Regions from separate parts of the Streptomyces sp. NPDC048288 genome, predicted to be linked through region 1. Evidence: riboswitches for the same ligand, from Rfam matches in the RefSeq annotation. Region 1 holds a riboswitch; each other region holds the start of a gene.
The links. Region 1 has a riboswitch for cobalamin ahead of ACGFZS_RS42645 (ribonucleoside-diphosphate reductase subunit alpha). Riboswitches for the same ligand answer to the same signal wherever they lie in the genome.

Region 1 (5,502 bases):
GGTTCCACCGCTGGGCCCTGCTCGCGGGCTGGGCGGTCGGCATGGTCTACGGCACGGTCGCGGCCTACGGCGTCGCCTCCCCCACCCAGAAGCACTTCGGCGGCAGCGCCAAGGAGATCCCCGGCATCGGTGAGATCGGCTACATCGGCCTCACGGCGTTCGTGATGAACGTGGTGGTCACCGTGGTCCTCACCTTCGCCCTCAAGGCCCTCAAGGCCCCGGAAGGCATCGACGAGACCCAGCCGACGGACTACACGGCGGACGCGGGCGACCCCGGTGTAGAAGTGGAACTCCCCCCAGCCGTCGCAGGAAGCGCCCACTGAAACGCGCCCCGTAGGGGCGCGGGGCTGTATCGATTTGCGGCTCCGCCGCGTGGGCGCGAGCAACCACGACGAACCCGCAGCGGGCCACCGAGAGCACCCCCTCGGCGGCCCGCTCCTCGTATCTCACCGTACAGATCACCTGACGCTCCGACACCTCCGCGACACAACATCTGGGGGTGACACGACAACCCGGCACTAGATGTATGCTCATGCTCGCTGCCGCCACAGGGGAATCCGGTGCGAATCCGGAACTGTCCCGCAACGGTGTACTTGTGCACATCTGTGCACGAGAGTCAGTCCGAGGACCTGTCGACAGCGCACCCGGCCAATCCGGCCCGGGTGTTCTGACGTCCGGGCCTCGTGGAGTGGGCCAGGGTCTCTCGACGCGCGCCCCCGCGCGCTCGCGCTGCCCGCTGCCCTCCGCCAGGCCCCGTGCCGAGCGAGGGAGAGCCCCACGTGACCATCGCGCCAGCCGAACCGGCTTCAGCGACCACGACCGTGCCGGAGACCGACGGTCCCGGAACGGCCCTGCTGCGGATCCTGACCGAGCTGACCGCCGACCTCCCCGACGCCGACCCCGGCCGGGTCGCCGCCGCCGCGCTGCGCGGCCGGTCCGCGCGGGCCGACGAGTCGGAGTTGCGCGAGCTGGCCACCGAGGCCGCCGCCGGTCTGATCTCGGAGGACCCCGCCTACTCGCGGCTGGCCGCCCGCCTGCTCACCGTCTCCGTCCGCGCCGAGGCCGCCTCGCAGGGCGTGACGTCCTTCACGGAGTCGGTCGCCGTCGGCCACCGCGAGGGCCTCATCGCCGACCGCACCGCCGAGTTCGCCCGGATCCACGCGGCCCGCCTCGACGCCCTGGTCGACCCGGCCGCCGACGACCGCTTCGGCTACTTCGGCCTGCGCACGCTGCACAGCCGCTACCTGCTCCGCCACCCGATCACCCGGCGCGTGATCGAGACCCCCCAGCACTTCATGCTCCGGGTCGCGGCCGGCCTCGCCGAGGGCGACACCTCCCGCGCGCTGGACGAAGTCGCCGCGCTCTACCGGCTGATGAGCCGCCTCGACTACCTCCCCTCCTCCCCCACCCTCTTCAACTCCGGCACCCGGCACCCCCAGATGTCGTCCTGCTACCTCCTCGACTCCCCGAAGGACGAGCTGGACTCCCTCTACGACCGCTACCACCAGGTCGCCCGCCTCTCCAAGCACGCCGGCGGCATCGGGCTGTCGTACAGCCGGATCCGTTCGCGCGGTTCGCTGATCCGCGGGACCAACGGGCACTCCAACGGCATCGTGCCGTTCCTGAAGACCCTGGACGCCTCGGTCGCCGCCGTGAACCAGGGCGGCCGGCGCAAGGGCGCGGCCGCGGTCTACCTGGAGACCTGGCACTCCGACATCGAGGAGTTCCTGGAACTGCGCGACAACACGGGTGAGGACGCCCGCCGTACGCACAACCTGAACCTGGCGCACTGGATCCCGGACGAGTTCATGCGCCGGGTCAACGCCGACGAGCCGTGGTCGCTGTTCTCCCCCTCCGACGTGCCGGAGCTGGTGGACCTGTGGGGCGCGGAGTTCGACGCGGCCTACCGCAAGGCGGAGGCCGACGGGCTCGCCCGCAAGACCATCCCGGCCCGCGACCTGTACGGCCGGATGATGCGGACCCTCGCGCAGACCGGCAACGGCTGGATGACCTTCAAGGACGCGGCCAACCGCACCGCGAACCAGACGGCCGTCCCCGGCCATGTCGTCCACTCCTCCAACCTCTGCACGGAGATCCTGGAGGTCACGGACGACGGCGAGACGGCTGTCTGCAACCTCGGCTCGGTCAACCTCGGCGCGTTCGTCGACACGGCGACCGGTGACATCGACTGGGAGCGGCTGGACGAGACGGTCCGCACCGCGGTGACCTTCCTCGACCGGGTCGTCGACATCAACTTCTACCCGACCGAGCAGGCGGGCCGTTCGAACGCCAAGTGGCGTCCCGTCGGGCTCGGTGCGATGGGCCTCCAGGACGTCTTCTTCAAGCTGCGGCTGCCCTTCGACTCCGCCGAGGCCAAGGCGCTCTCCACCCGGATCGCCGAGCGGATCATGCTCGCCGCGTACGAGGCCTCCGCCGACCTCGCCGAGCGCTGCGGCCCGCTGCCGGCCTGGGAGAAGACCCGTACCGCGCGGGGTGTGCTGCACCCCGACCACTACGGTGTCGAGTTCACCTGGCCGGAGCGCTGGGCGGCGCTGCGCGCGCGGATCGCGAGCACCGGTCTGCGCAACAGCCTGCTGCTCGCCATCGCGCCCACCGCCACCATCGCCTCGATCGCGGGCGTGTACGAGTGCATCGAGCCGCAGGTCTCCAACCTCTTCAAGCGCGAGACGCTCTCCGGCGAGTTCCTCCAGGTCAACTCGTACCTGGTGGAGGAGCTGAAGAGCCTCGGCGTCTGGGACGCCCGGACCCGTGAGGCGCTGCGCGAGGCGAACGGCTCGGTGCAGGACTTCGTGTGGATCCCGCAGGACGTGCGCGACCTCTACCGCACCGCCTGGGAGATCCCGCAGCGCGGCCTGATCGACATGGCCGCCGCCCGCACCCCGTACCTGGACCAGGCCCAGTCCCTGAACCTGTTCCTGGAGACGCCGACCATCGGCAAGCTCTCCTCGATGTACGCGTACGCCTGGAAGTCGGGCCTGAAGACGACGTACTACCTGCGTTCGCGCCCGGCGACCCGGATCGCCCGAGCGGCCCAGGCCCAGGCCACCATCCCCGTGCAGCAGACGGCCGACCCCGACGCCGTCGCCTGCTCCCTTGAGAACCCCGAGTCCTGCGAGGCCTGCCAGTAATGCCCAGTAACCAGAACCTTCTCGACCCCGGCTTCGAGCTGACTCTGCGCCCCATGCGCTACCCGGACTTCTACGAGCGCTACCGGGACGCCATCAAGAACACCTGGACCGTGGAGGAGGTCGACCTCCACTCGGACGTCGCCGACCTCGCCAAGCTCACGCCCGCCGAGCAGCACCTGATCGGCCGGCTGGTCGCCTTCTTCGCGACCGGCGACTCGATCGTGGCGAACAACCTGGTGCTGACCCTGTACAAGCACATCAACTCCCCGGAGGCGCGCCTGTACCTGTCGCGCCAGCTCTTCGAGGAGGCCGTGCACGTCCAGTTCTATCTGACGCTCCTGGACACCTACCTCCCCGACCCGGAGGACCGCGCGGCCGCGTTCGCCGCCGTGGAGAACATCCCCTCCATCCGCGAGAAGGCCGAGTTCTGCTTCAAGTGGATGGACTCGGTGGAGAACCTGGACCGCCTGGAGTCCCAGGCCGACCGCCGCCGCTTCCTGCTCAACCTGATCTGCTTCGCCGCGTGCATCGAGGGCCTGTTCTTCTACGGCGCCTTCGCGTACGTCTACTGGCTGCGCAGCCGGGGTCTGCTGCACGGTCTCGCCACGGGCACCAACTGGGTGTTCCGCGACGAGACGATGCACATGAGCTTCGCGTTCGACGTCGTCGACACGGTCCGCAAGGAGGAGCCGGAGCTGTTCGACGACGGGCTCCGGCAGCAGGTCACCGACATGCTGCGGGAGGCCGTCGAGGCGGAGCTGCAGTTCGCCCGCGATCTGTGCGGGGACGGTCTGCCGGGCATGAACACCGACTCGATGCGCCAGTACCTGGAGTGCGTCGCCGACCAGCGGCTCGGCCGGCTCGGCTTCGCCCCGGTGTACGGCTCGGAGAACCCGTTCTCCTTCATGGAGCTGCAGGGCGTCCAGGAGCTGACGAACTTCTTCGAGCGGCGCCCGTCCGCGTACCAGGTGGCGGTGGAGGGCACCGTCGACCTGGACGAGGACTTCTGACCCGCCGTTCGTACTCAGCTTTCCTGGAGAGGCTATGCGATCAGGGACTTTCCCCGGTGGGCGGCGTCCCTGGTCCGCCGCGCCGCCCTGATCTGCCGGTCCATGCGCCGGTCGCGCAGGACGCCGAGCACGGACGGGAGGGCCATGAGGACCAGGATGCCGAGGACCAGGACCATTCCGATGAGACCTTCGATCTGGTTTCCGTTCATGGACACCACTGTGGCGCCGAATGCTCCTTACCGTGAGTGGCAGCACTGCCATGCACCCTCGAATTACTGCCAGCGGCGAGGCACACTGGCAGCATGCTGAAGAACGTGGCGACCGTACTGCTCGACGGTGTGCACCCCTTCGAGCTCGGAGTGGTCTGCGAGGTCTTCGGCCTCGACCGCTCCGACGAGGGGCTGCCGGTGTACGACTTCGCGGTGGTCTCGGCGGAGGGGCCGTCGCTCGGCACCCATGTGCCGGGCCTCACCGTCTCCACGCCGTACGGCCTGGACCGCCTCGACGAGGCCGATCTGATCGCCGTCCCGGCCTCCGACTCCAACGTCGCCCGGGACTATCCGCCCGAGCTGCTCGACGCGCTGCGCCGGGCGGTGGACCGGGGCGCCCGGGTGCTGAGCGTGTGCTCCGGCGTGTTCGTACTGGGCGCCGCCGGGCTGCTGGACGGGCGCCGGTGCGCCGTGCACTGGCGCCACGCGGACCTGCTGGCCCGCCGCTTCCCGCGCACCCGGGTCGAGCCGGACGTGCTGTACGTCGACGAGGACCCGGTGATCACCTCCGCGGGCACCTCCGCCGGTATCGACGCCTGTCTGCACCTGGTCCGCAAGGAACAGGGCCCCGAGGTGGCCAAGAAGATCGCCCGGCGGATGGTGGTGCCCCCGCACCGGGACGGCGGCCAGGCCCAGTACATCGAACGCCCGCTGCCGGACGGCCCCTGCGACACGGTCGGCGAGGTGCTGGCCTGGATGACCGAGCATCTCGACCAGGAGGTCACCGTCGAACAGCTCGCCACCCGCGCCCTGATGGCCCCGCGCACCTTCGCCCGCCGCTTCCAGCAGGAGACCGGCACCACGCCGTACCGCTGGATCCTGCGGCAACGGGTGCTGCTGGCCCAGGAGTTGCTGGAGGGGACGGACGAGACCATGGACGCCATCGCGTCCCGCACCGGCTTCGGCACGGCGGCCGCGCTGCGGCATCAGTTCACGAAGGAGCTGGGCACCACGCCGAACACCTACCGGCGCGCGTTCCGGGGACCGGAGGCGGCCGCCTGAACGCCTACCGGCGCGCGTCCGGGGGCCGGGTGGGCCGCCTGAGCGCGCGCCGGTATCAGGAGGTGCCTGCCG
Region 2 (5,502 bases), on a different contig from region 1:
CACCGAGGCGTTCGCGCGGCTCGGCGCGATGTACGGCACGAAACCCGGCTGCTATCTGCTGGCACCGGCCGACTGGGCCGGCGACGTGCCCGCCGGGATCACGGAGGTGTTCCGGTTCGACACCCGGGTCGCGGTGTGCATCCCGCGCGTCTTCATGAACGACACCGCCGAGGAGCGCGCCGCGATCCAGCCCCTGGTCGACCAGGTCATGGCCTATCCGCTCACCGACTACACCGGCACCGCCCGCACCACCGACTGGTCCGCGGCCCCCTCCTACCCGGCCGGGGACGCGGCCGGCGGAGAGCAGGAGACCCAGTGGGTGGACCCGGCCGCGTTCTTCGACGCCTTCCCCGCGGTCCTGGACGAAGTGCCCCCGCGCCCGGGGGAGGAGGCCCTGTACGGGGTGTTCCGGTCGCTCGCGGCCGAGGCCGCCCGCGATCCGAAGGCCGCCGTGGTGCTGCGCGAGGCGGCCCTCGACGCCGATGCCACGCTGGTGAAGGACCTGTTCGAGTTCCGCAACATCGGCATCCCGCTCGACCACCACTGGAGCACCCAGCGCAACGGGGCCGCGTTCGGTGGCGACTACCTCAGCCGTACGGCGATGGGCAAGGCGAACATCTTCGTCAACACGCCCGCCGAGACCGCGTACTTCTACCAGGACCTGGACCGCGACGGCGAACCCCTCACCGGCGAACACGGCTACACGCTCACCTTCCCCGCCGACGCCCTCCCCCCGGTCAAGGGCTTCTGGTCGGTGACCCTCTACAACGAGCACCACTTCTTCCACCCCAACCCGCTGAACCGCTACTCCCTGGGCACCAAGAACAAGGACCTGCGCCTGGCCGACGACGGCTCCCTGACCCTGTACGCGTGCACCCGACCGCCCGCCGACCAGGACCACCGCTCCAACTGGCTGCCCGCCCCGGCCGGCCGCTTCGCGCTCTATCTGCGCGCCTACTGGCCCGACCCGGCGGCCCTCGACGGAACCTGGCGGCCCCCCGCCGTCGTCAGGACGAACTGATCGCCGACGTGCGCCGGCCGGTGAGCCACGACACTCGCCCTCGGGCGGTCAGGCGGCGAGCCGCGAGGACCACCTCGGGACGGTGCGGTGCCGGGCGGCTGCGTGCCGAGTACCCCTGCCTCCTGGCCCTGGTGGAAGATCCGTGGCCGGGGCCCGTCCGCCATCAGCCGCAGCTCGAAGGTAGGGTTCTCGTACGGCGTGGGGGCCCGGCTCGGTGCGAAGGGCGGCCGAACGCTGTAGGCGCTCAACACTGTCTCGCCCCTCCCCTCGATAACGTTCCATGGTCACGAAGTGCGGTCAGGGCAGCAGGTCTTGAGCCTCGCGGAAGACGAATCGGGAAACGGACGTACGGCCGCCGAGGGGTGGAGCCGTACTTGGCCACGGGCCCGCACCCGAATCTTCGCGGTCTGGCTGCCGGGCTGTCCGCGCATGGCGAGGAGACTCTCGAACTCCTTCGCGGACACCGCGATCATGGGCTTGCCGTCCACGACGATCTGCCGCGGTTTGCTCCGCGCCGATGAGCCCCCTCCTGTGCCTTGGCGATGGCCGTGCTGCTGCACGGGGCCGGGACGCTTGTGGCGTCCCGGCCCTGGTACGGGCGTCCGGTCAGGAGGCGGGCAGCTCACTCCGGACCGTGCGGGCGGCGGCGACCAGGTTCTCCAGGGAGGCCCGGGTCTCGGGCCAGCCGCGGGTCTTCAGGCCGCAGTCGGGATTGACCCACAGCCGCTCGGCCGGGATCGCCTTGAGGCCGGTGCGCAGCAGCCCGGCCGCCTCCTCGGTGCTCGGGACGCGGGGGGAGTGGATGTCGTAGACACCCGGTCCGGCCTCGCGCGGGTAGCCGTGCGCGGCGAGTTCGCGGGCGACCTGCATGTGCGAGCGGGCCGCCTCCAGGCTGATCACGTCGGCGTCGAGGTCGTCGATGGCCTGGACGATGTCGCCGAACTCGGCATAGCACATGTGGGTATGGATCTGGGTGTCCGGACGGACTCCGGCGGTGGTGAGCCGGAATGCCTCGGTCGCCCACGCGAGGTAGGCGTCCCGGTCGGCGGCCCGCAGCGGCAGGGTCTCGCGCAGCGCGGGTTCGTCGACCTGGATGACCGAGGTCCCTGCTGCCTCCAGGTCGTCGACCTCGTCGCGCAGGGCGAGGGCGACCTGGCGGGCGGTGTCGCCGAGGGGCTGGTCGTCACGGACGAACGACCAGGCCATCATGGTCACCGGGCCGGTCAGCATGCCCTTGACCGGGCGGTCGGTGAGGGACTGGGCGTACGACGTCCAGCGCACCGTCATCGGCTCGGGCCGGGAGATGTCCCCGACGAGGACCGGCGGACGGACGTACCGGGTGCCGTACGACTGGACCCACCCCTGCTGCGTGGCGAGGTACCCCGTCAGCTGCTCGGCGAAGTACTGGACCATGTCGTTGCGCTCGGCCTCGCCGTGGACCAGGACGTCGATGCCGGACTTCTCCTGGAAGGCGATGACCTCCTGGATCTCGGCCTTGATGCGCTCCTCGTACCCGGCGGTGTCGATGCGCCCGGTGCGCAGGTCCGCACGGGCGACCCGCAGTTCGCCGGTCTGGGGGAACGACCCGATGGTCGTCGTGGGCAGCAGCGGCAGCCCGAGGTGGGCGCGCTGGGCGGCGGCGCGCTCGGCATACGGCTGGGAGCGGCGGCCGTCCGTGTCCGTGACCGCGGCGGCGCGGGCGCGCACGGCGGGGTCGTGGGTGATCGGCGAACCCGCGCGGGAGGCGAGGTCGGCGCGGTTGGCCGAGAGCTCGCCGGTGATGGCGTCGGTGCCCTGGGCAAGCCCCTTGGCGAGGGCGACGATCTCGGCCGTCTTCTGCTGGGCGAAGGCCAGCCAGCGCAGGATCTGCGGTTCGATGTCCTTCTCGGCGGTCGCGTCGAGCGGCACGTGCAGGAGCGAGCAGGAGGCGGCGACGTCGACCCGGTCGGCCAGGCCGAGGAGGGTGCCGAGGGTGGACAGCGACTTCTGGAGGTCGTTGATCCAGATGTTGCGGCCGTTGACGACCCCGGCGACCAGCCGCTTGCCGGGCAGCCCGCCGACTGCGGCCAGGGCGTCCAGGTTGGCGGCCGCCGCCTCGGTGAAGTCCAGCGCCAGCCCCTCGACCGGGGCCTTGGCCAGTACCGGCAGAGCGTCGCCGAGCCGGTCGAAGTAGGAGGCGACCAGGAGCTTCGGCCGGTCCGTGAGGGCGCCGAGGTCGCGGTACGCACGGGCCGCGGCGTCCAGCTCGGCCGGGGTGCGGTCCTGGACCAGGGCGGGCTCGTCGAGCTGCAGCCAGTCGGCGCCGGCCGCGCGGAGGTCGGCGAGGACCTCGGCGTACACCGGCAGCAGCCGGTCCAGGAGGGTGAGCGGTTCGAAGTCCGCCGGAGCGCCAGGGGCCGGCTTGGCGAGGAGAAGGTAGGTGACCGGCCCGACGAGCACCGGGCGGGCGGTCAGGCCGAGGGCCAGGGCCTCCTGCAGCTCCGCGACCTGCTTGGCGGGGTTCGCGGTGAAGACGGTGTCGGGGCCCAACTCGGGCACCAGGTAGTGGTAGTTGGTGTCGAACCACTTGGTCATTTCCAGCGGCGCGACGTCCCGCGTGCCGCGGGCCATGGCGAAGTAGCCGTCGAGCGCGTCGGCGTCGACGGCGGCCCGGTGGCGGGCCGGGATCGCGCCGGCCATGACGGTGGTGTCGAGGACGTGGTCGTAGTACGAGAAGTCGCCGGTGGGCACCTCGTGGATGCCGGCCTCGGCGAGTTGCTTCCAGTTGGCGGTGCGCAGTTCGGCGGCGGTGGCACGGAGGGCGTCGGCGGTGACGCGGCCCTTCCAGTAGCCCTCGATCGCCTTCTTCAGTTCCCGGTTCTGGCCCTGGCGGGGGTAGCCGTACACGGTGGCCCGTGCTGCCGCGGCCGCGGACTCGGTGGTCACGGAGATCTCCTTCGCGAGACGATTCCCTGAGATCCCGGAGACGGGACGAGAGCGCGAAGGGGTGACGAACCGGACGGCGACGACCTCGCGCGGGAAAGGCACGGTCGTCCCGTCAGGTATGTACGCCGACCCGCCCTCGAGGTCACCGGGGTGTCCGCGCACGGAACGGTCCGCGCACGGGCAGTTGGCAGGTCTTCGGACTTGCGGGCACGTCCTCCGGTCTCCCGGCGGACACCTACTGGCCGTCGCTTCCCAGGCCCGGTACGTCGGACCCAGTGCGTATGACGGCGGTCGTTCCCGCTCACCGCTGCGGGGCAGTCCCGGATTCTCACCGGGTTCCCTCTTGCGACACCCCGCCTGGCGGACGGGGCGAACCAGCTGCTCGGGCCAGCCTACGGGTTCTCGCCCCGCGCGGAAGGGAGCCGTCCAGCACCCGGAAGGTGACGGGGAACACTTCAGGACACGCCAGGAGCGGCACGCGGAGGGGCGGGAAGCGTCGCACACGCGCTTCCCGCCCTTTTCCCGTCGCGCCGCGCGGGACCCTCACCCCTGCGGCGGCGCGGGCCCCTCAGCCCGCGTCGTACCAGGCCCTCAGCCCTGGTCGTAGGTGTGGAGCCCCCGGCCGGACTTACGGCCGAGCAGTCCCGCCTGCACCATCCGCTGGAGCAGCGGCGGCGGGGCGTAGAGGGGTTCCCGGAACGCGTCGTGGAGGGACTCCGCGATGGAGGCGACGGTGTCCAGGCCGATCAGGTCGGCGAGCTTGAGCGGGCCCACGGGGTGGGCGCGGCCCAGTTCCATGCCGGTGTCGATGTCGGTGGCGGTGGCGGTGGCGAAGCCGGATTCAGCCATTCGGACGGCTGCGAGGAGGTAGGGGATGAGCAGGGCGTTGACGACGAACCCCGCCCGGTCCTGGGAGCGGATGCCCGTCTTGCCGAGGACCGCGGTGGCGAATTCCGTCGCGGTCGCCACCGTCTGCGGTGACGTGTGCAGGGAGGTCACCACCTCGACCAGCGGCAGGACGGGGACCGGGTTGAAGAAGTGCAGGCCGACGACCCGGTCCGCACGGCTGGTCGCCATCCCCAGCCGCATGACGGGGATCGAGGAGGTGGTGGTGGCCAGGACGGCCGCCGGGTCCTCGACGATCTTGTCGAGGGCGGCGAAGATCTCCGTCTTGGCGTCCGGGTTCTCGATGACGGCCTCGACGACGAGCTGCCGGTCGGCAAGATCGTCCGGGCTGCCGGCGAGGACGAGGCGGGCGAGGGCGTCGTCGGCGGCTTCCGGGGCCAGCTCGCCACGCCGCACGGCACGGTCCAGGGAGTCGGCCACCCGGTCGCGGGCGGTGCGGGCCGCGATCGCGTCCGCCTCGCAGACGACGGTGTCCAGCCCGGCCCGGGCACAGACCTCGGCGAACGGCTGCACCGCTACGACGAGAAAGTGCGCACCCTTCACCTCTCCCCACGGCTGCGCCCCGGCCGGCGCGCCTTCCGCATGACCACCCGACTCGCCCTGCTGGAGCACGGCGAGGACCTCGACCGCCAGGCCTGATCAAGGAGTCG
Region 3 (5,502 bases), on a different contig from region 1:
CGCATGGTGATCGCCTGGCTGCTCACGCTCCCGGCCGCCGCACTGGTCGGCGCGCTCGCCGAGTCCGTGACGGACCTCGGCGACTGGGGCACCGCGGTCGTCGCCGTCTTCCTGGTGGCCGCCAGCGCCACGATCTGGAAGCTGTCCCGCCGCGAGGTCGTCGACAGCACCAACGTCATCGACACCGAGGCCGGCGAGCCGGCCGGTGTGGTGACCACGGCGATCGCCGCCGTGACCCCGCCGCCCGCGGGCACCGTCACGGACGGCCTGACGGCCACCATCCCCTCCCCCTCCCCCGCCGCTCCCGCGACCGACCCGGCCGCCACCGTCTGACCCCCGAGGAAGAACCGACATGAACATCGACTGGGCAGCCATCGGCTCCGTCTTCGGCGTCAGCCTCGTGGTCGCGGTGGGCCTGGTGGCCCTCTTCACCCTCGGCATCAAGGGCCTCTCCGCCCGCGAACGCGCCACCGCCCAGGGCAACTCGGCGGCCCTCGCCGTGACCGCCGCCTACCTCTGCTTCGCGGGCTGCGCGGCCGCCGTCGCGTACGGCATCCACCTGATCGTGGCCAAGGCCTGACCGAGGCCCGGAAGGCTCCTCCCCCGCACGTCCGGGGAGGAGCCTTCGTCATGCCCTTCGTCATGCCCTTCGTCATGCCCCAGGAGTCCCGCCGGGCAACCGGTGTGGGCCTTCGCACACTCTCCCCTCGCAGGTCAACGGCAAGTTGACGGCTCTTCCGGGGGCATGGTGGACTTCCTGAGCCATGTACGGCGGCAAGAGAGGAAGCCGGTGTGAATCCGGCGCGGTCCCGCCACTGTCACCGGGGTAGCAATCCCCGGGAGCCAGGAACTCTCACCGCCGGTCTCGTCGAACCAGGGCGTGGACACCCTGAGTGAGGACATATCGCCATGCGCGGCTGCCGATCGAGGTTCCGTACCCGGCCCTTCCCCGACCCCGCGGCCGGCTGAGCCGATGGGTGCCGATCGCGTCTTCGCGTACGGCGCCGCCGCCGGCCTTCTCGGTGACCTGCTGCTCGGCGATCCTCGCCGGGGGCATCCGGTCGCCGCGTTCGGGCGGGCGGCCGGGGCCGTGGAACGGGTGCTGTGGCGGGACCACCGCGGGTGGGGCGCGCTGCACACCGCCGTGTGCGCCGGCGGCGCCGTGGCGCTGGGCGCCCTGGCCCAGCGGGTCGTACGACCGTCCACCGCCGCCTCCACAGCCCTCACCGCCGCCGCCACCTGGGCCGTCGTCGGCGGCACTTCACTCGCCCGTGAGGCCCTGGCCGTCGGGCACGCCCTGGAGGCGGGGGACGTCGAGGCCGCCCGCGCCCGGCTGCCGCATCTGTGCGGGCGGGACCCGCAGGCCCTGGACGCCGACGGGATCGCCCGGGCCGTCGTGGAGTCCGTCGCCGAGAACACCAGCGACGCCGTCGTGGGCGCGCTGGTGTGGGGGGCCGTGGCCGGGGTGCCGGGGCTGCTCGGGTTCCGGGCGGTGAACACGCTGGACGCCATGGTCGGGCACAAGTCGGCGCGGTACCGGCGCTACGGCTGGGCCTCCGCCCGGCTGGACGACGTCGCCGGGTGGCCGGGGGCGCGGCTGACGGCCGTACTGGCCACGGTCGCCGGTGGCGACGCCCGGGGTGCCGTGCGGGCCTGGCGGGCCGACGCCGCGAAGCATCCGAGTCCCAACGCCGGGCCCGTGGAGGCCTCGTTCGCGGGGGCGCTCGGGGTCCGGCTCGGGGGGACGTTGTCGTACGGCGGCCGGGTCGAGCACCGGCCCGTGCTGAATCAGAAGGGGCGGGCCGTGGCGGTCGCGGACATCCGGCGGGCGGTACGGGTCTCCCGTCGTGTGGGGGTGCTCGCGCTCGGCGCGACCGTCACCGCACGCCTCGTCGCGAAGGGACGGACGTCATGAACGGTGGTCTCCTCGTCGCCGGCACCACCTCCGACGCCGGCAAGAGCGTCGTCACCGCCGGTATCTGCCGGTGGCTGGTGCGGCAGGGGGTGAAGGTCGCGCCGTTCAAGGCGCAGAACATGTCCCTCAACTCCTTCGTCACCCGCGAAGGCGCCGAGATCGGGCGGGCCCAGGCCATGCAGGCGCAGGCCTGCCGCGTCGAGCCGACCGCGCTGATGAATCCCGTGCTGCTCAAGCCGGGTGGCGAGCAGAGCAGTCAGGTCGTGCTGCTCGGGAAGCCGGTCGGTGAGCTCAGTGCGCGCGGCTACCACGGCGGGCGGCAGCAGAAGCTGCTCGGGACCGTGCTCGACTGTCTCGCGGAGTTGCGGGGCACGTATGACGCGGTGATCTGTGAGGGCGCCGGCAGTCCCGCCGAGATCAACCTGCGGCGGACGGACATCGTGAACATGGGGATCGCGCGCAACGCGCGGCTTCCCGTGCTGGTCGTGGGGGACATCGACCGCGGGGGCGTGTTCGCCTCCTTCTTCGGGACCGTCGCGCTGCTCTCGCGGGAGGACCAGGAACTCGTCGCCGGGTTCCTCGTCAACAAGTTCCGGGGGGACGTGAGCCTGCTGGAGCCCGGCCTCGACATGCTGCACGGGCTGACCGGGCGGCAGACGTACGGCGTCCTCCCCTTCCGGCACGGCCTCGGCATCGACGAGGAGGACGGGCTGCGGGTCTCGCTGCGCGGGACCGTCCGCGAGTCGGCCGTCGCCCCGCCCGTCGGCGCGGACGTGCTCCGGGTCGCCGTCTGTGCCGTCCCGCTGATGTCCAACTTCACGGACGTGGACGCGCTGGCCGCCGAACCCGGGGTCGTGGTGCGGTTCGTGGACCGGCCGGAGGAGCTGGCCGACGCCGATCTCGTCGTGATTCCGGGGACCCGGGGGACGGTCCGGGCCCTGGAGTGGCTGCACGAACGGGGGCTCGCGGACGCGCTGCGCCGCCGGGCCGCCGAGCAGCGGCCGGTCCTCGGCATCTGCGGCGGCTTCCAGATCCTCGGTGAGCACATCGAGGACGAGGTGGAGAGCCGGCGGGGGCGGGTGGAGGGTCTCGGGGTGCTGCCCCTAAGGGTGCGGTTCGCCCCCGAGAAGATCCTTACCCGGCCGGAGGGGAGGGCACTCGGCGAGCGGGTCGAGGGGTACGAGATCCATCACGGGGTCGCCGACGTCACGGGAGGCGACGCGTTCATCTCTGACGACCATGGACACAGCCTGGACGGGTGCCGGGTCGGGCAGACCTGGGGCACGCACTGGCACGGCTCCCTGGAGTCGGACGGTTTCCGGCGGGCCTTCCTGCGCGAGGTGGCGGCCGCCGCGGGCCGCCGGTTCGTGCCGGCCCCCGACACCTCGTTCGCCGCGCTGCGCGAGGAGCAGCTCGACCGGCTCGGCGACCTGATCGAACAGCACGCGGACACCGACGCGCTCTGGCGGCTCATCGAGTCGGGCGCGCCGCAAGGACTGCCTTTCATTCCACCGGGAGCGCCCGCATGAGCACTGTGTTGTTGTTGTCGACCGCCGACACCGATCTGCTGGCGGCCCGGGCCGCCTCCGGTGCCGACTACCGGATCGGCAATCCGACGCGCGTCGACGTCGCCGAGGAACTGCCCGCGCTCGTCGAGGGCGCGGACATCGCCGTCGTACGGCTGCTCGGCGGCAAGCGGGCCTGGGAGGACGGGCTCGCCGCGCTGAAGGCCGCCGGGATCCCGACCGTGCTGCTCGGCGGCGAGGCGGTGCCGGACGCCGAGTTGATGGCCGAGTCGTCGGTGCCGGCCGGTGTGGTGGCCGAGGCCCTCAGGTACCTGGTCGAGGGCGGGCCCGCCAACCTCACCGAACTGTCCCGGTTCCTGTCCGACACCGTGCTGCTGACCGGCGAGGGGTTCGACGAGCCCCAGAAGATGCCCGAGTTCGGGGTGCACGGCTCGTACGAGATCCAGGAGGGCCGCCCCACGGTCGGCGTGCTCTTCTACCGGGCGCATGAACTGAGCGGCAACACCGCCTTCGTGGACACCCTGTGCCAGGCGATCGAGGCGCACGGCGCCAACGCCCTTCCGGTGTACTGCGGTTCGCTGCGCGGGGCGGACGCCGGGCTGTACGAGACCCTCGCCGGGGCGGACGCGCTGGTCGCCACCGTCCTGGCGGCCGGCGGCACCCACGCCTCGCACGCCTCGGCCGGCGGCGACGAGGAGGCCTGGGACATCGGCGCGCTCGCCGACCTCGACGTGCCGGTGCTGCAGGGCCTCTGCCTGACCTCCTCGAAGAGCGCCTGGGACGAGTCGGACGCCGCCCTCTCCCCCATGGACGCGGCGATGCAGGTCGCCATCCCGGAGTTCGACGGACGGCTGATCACGGTCCCGTTCTCCTTCAAGGAGCAGGGTCCGGACGACGTCCCGGTGTACGTCGCCGACCCCGAGCGGGCCGGACGCGTCGCCGGGATCGCCGTACGGCACGCCCGGCTCGGGCACAAGCCGAACGCGGAGAAGAAGGTCGCGCTGGTCTTCACCGCGTACCCCACCAAGCACTCGCGGGTCGGCAACGCGGTCGGTCTGGACACCCCCGCGTCGGCCGTACGGGTGCTGGACGCCCTCGCGGCGGCGGGTTACGGGGTCACCGAATACCCCTCCGGCGGCGACGAGTTGATCCACCGGCTCATCAACGCCGGTGGCCACGACGTCGAGTGGCTGACCGAGGAGCAGCTGGCCGCCGCGCCCGCGCGGGTGCCGCTCGCCGACTACCGGGCGTGGTTCGAGAAGCTCGACCCGGAGCTGCGGGACGCGATGACGGAGGCATGGGGGGAGCCGCCGGGCTCGCTGTACGTCGACGGGGACGACATCGTGCTCGCCTCCCTGCAGTTCGGGAACGTCGTCGTGATGATCCAGCCGCCGCGCGGCTTCGGGGAGAACCCGATCGCGATCTACCACGACCCGGACATGCCGCCGTCGCACCACTACATGGCCGCCTACCGCTGGCTCGACAACTCGTTCGGCGCGGACGCGATCGTGCACATGGGCAAGCACGGCACGATGGAGTGGCTGCCGGGCAAGGGCCTCGGGCTGAGCGCCGGTTGCGCGCCGGACGCGGTGCTCGGCGATCTGCCGCTGATCTACCCGTTCATCGTCAACGACCCCGGCGAGGGCACCCAGGCCAAGCGGCGCGGGCACGCCACCGTCGTCGACCACCTGGTGCCGCCGATGGCCCGCGCCGACACCTACGGCGACCTGGCCAAGCTGGAGCAGCTGCTCGACGAGTACGCGCTCGTCTCCGACCTGGACCCGACGAAGGCGCCGGCCGTCCGGGCGCAGATCTGGACGCTGGTCAAGGCGGCCGAGCTCCACCACGACCTGCATGTGGACGAGCAGCCCGGGGACGACGACTTCGACTCGTTCGTCATGCACATCGACGGCTATCTCTGCGAGATCAAGGACGTGCAGATCCGCGACGGACTGCACATCCTGGGTGGCGGGCCGGTCGACGAGGCCCGCGTGAACCTGGTCCTCGCCGTGCTGCGCGCCTCCCAGGTGTGGGGCGGGCAGGCCAACGCCCTGCCGGGGC

Region 2: it holds a riboswitch for cobalamin, as region 1 does, so the genes downstream of both, metE (5-methyltetrahydropteroyltriglutamate--homocysteine S-methyltransferase) here and ACGFZS_RS42645 (ribonucleoside-diphosphate reductase subunit alpha) in region 1, are expected to answer to the same signal.
Region 3: it holds a riboswitch for cobalamin, as region 1 does, so the genes downstream of both, ACGFZS_RS05965 (cobalamin biosynthesis protein) here and ACGFZS_RS42645 (ribonucleoside-diphosphate reductase subunit alpha) in region 1, are expected to answer to the same signal.

What each region holds. Positions count from the first base shown of each region.
Region 1 covers NZ_JBICZD010000016.1:165,168-170,669, forward strand. Annotated here, with positions in the region: gene mctP (monocarboxylate uptake permease MctP) at 1-323, shown strand, start outside; cobalamin riboswitch at 504-652, shown strand; gene ACGFZS_RS42645 (ribonucleoside-diphosphate reductase subunit alpha) at 780-3,149, shown strand; gene ACGFZS_RS42650 (ribonucleotide-diphosphate reductase subunit beta) at 3,149-4,159, shown strand; gene ACGFZS_RS42655 (hypothetical protein) at 4,192-4,368, opposite strand; gene ACGFZS_RS42660 (helix-turn-helix domain-containing protein) at 4,462-5,430, shown strand.
Region 2 covers NZ_JBICZD010000006.1:406,261-411,762, reverse strand. Annotated here, with positions in the region: gene ACGFZS_RS23830 (DUF1254 domain-containing protein) at 1-1,021, shown strand, start outside; gene metE (5-methyltetrahydropteroyltriglutamate--homocysteine S-methyltransferase) at 1,628-3,946, opposite strand; cobalamin riboswitch at 4,129-4,325, opposite strand; gene ACGFZS_RS23820 (3-hydroxybutyryl-CoA dehydrogenase) at 4,538-5,365, opposite strand; partial or broken gene ACGFZS_RS23815 (Cro/Cl family transcriptional regulator) at 5,345-5,488, shown strand; partial or broken gene ACGFZS_RS23810 (methylenetetrahydrofolate reductase) at 5,437-5,502, shown strand, end outside.
Region 3 covers NZ_JBICZD010000001.1:1,325,303-1,330,804, reverse strand. Annotated here, with positions in the region: gene ACGFZS_RS05975 (anion permease) at 1-333, shown strand, start outside; gene ACGFZS_RS05970 (hypothetical protein) at 353-580, shown strand; cobalamin riboswitch at 732-874, shown strand; gene ACGFZS_RS05965 (cobalamin biosynthesis protein) at 974-1,915, shown strand; gene ACGFZS_RS05960 (cobyric acid synthase) at 1,912-3,444, shown strand; gene cobN (cobaltochelatase subunit CobN) at 3,441-5,502, shown strand, end outside.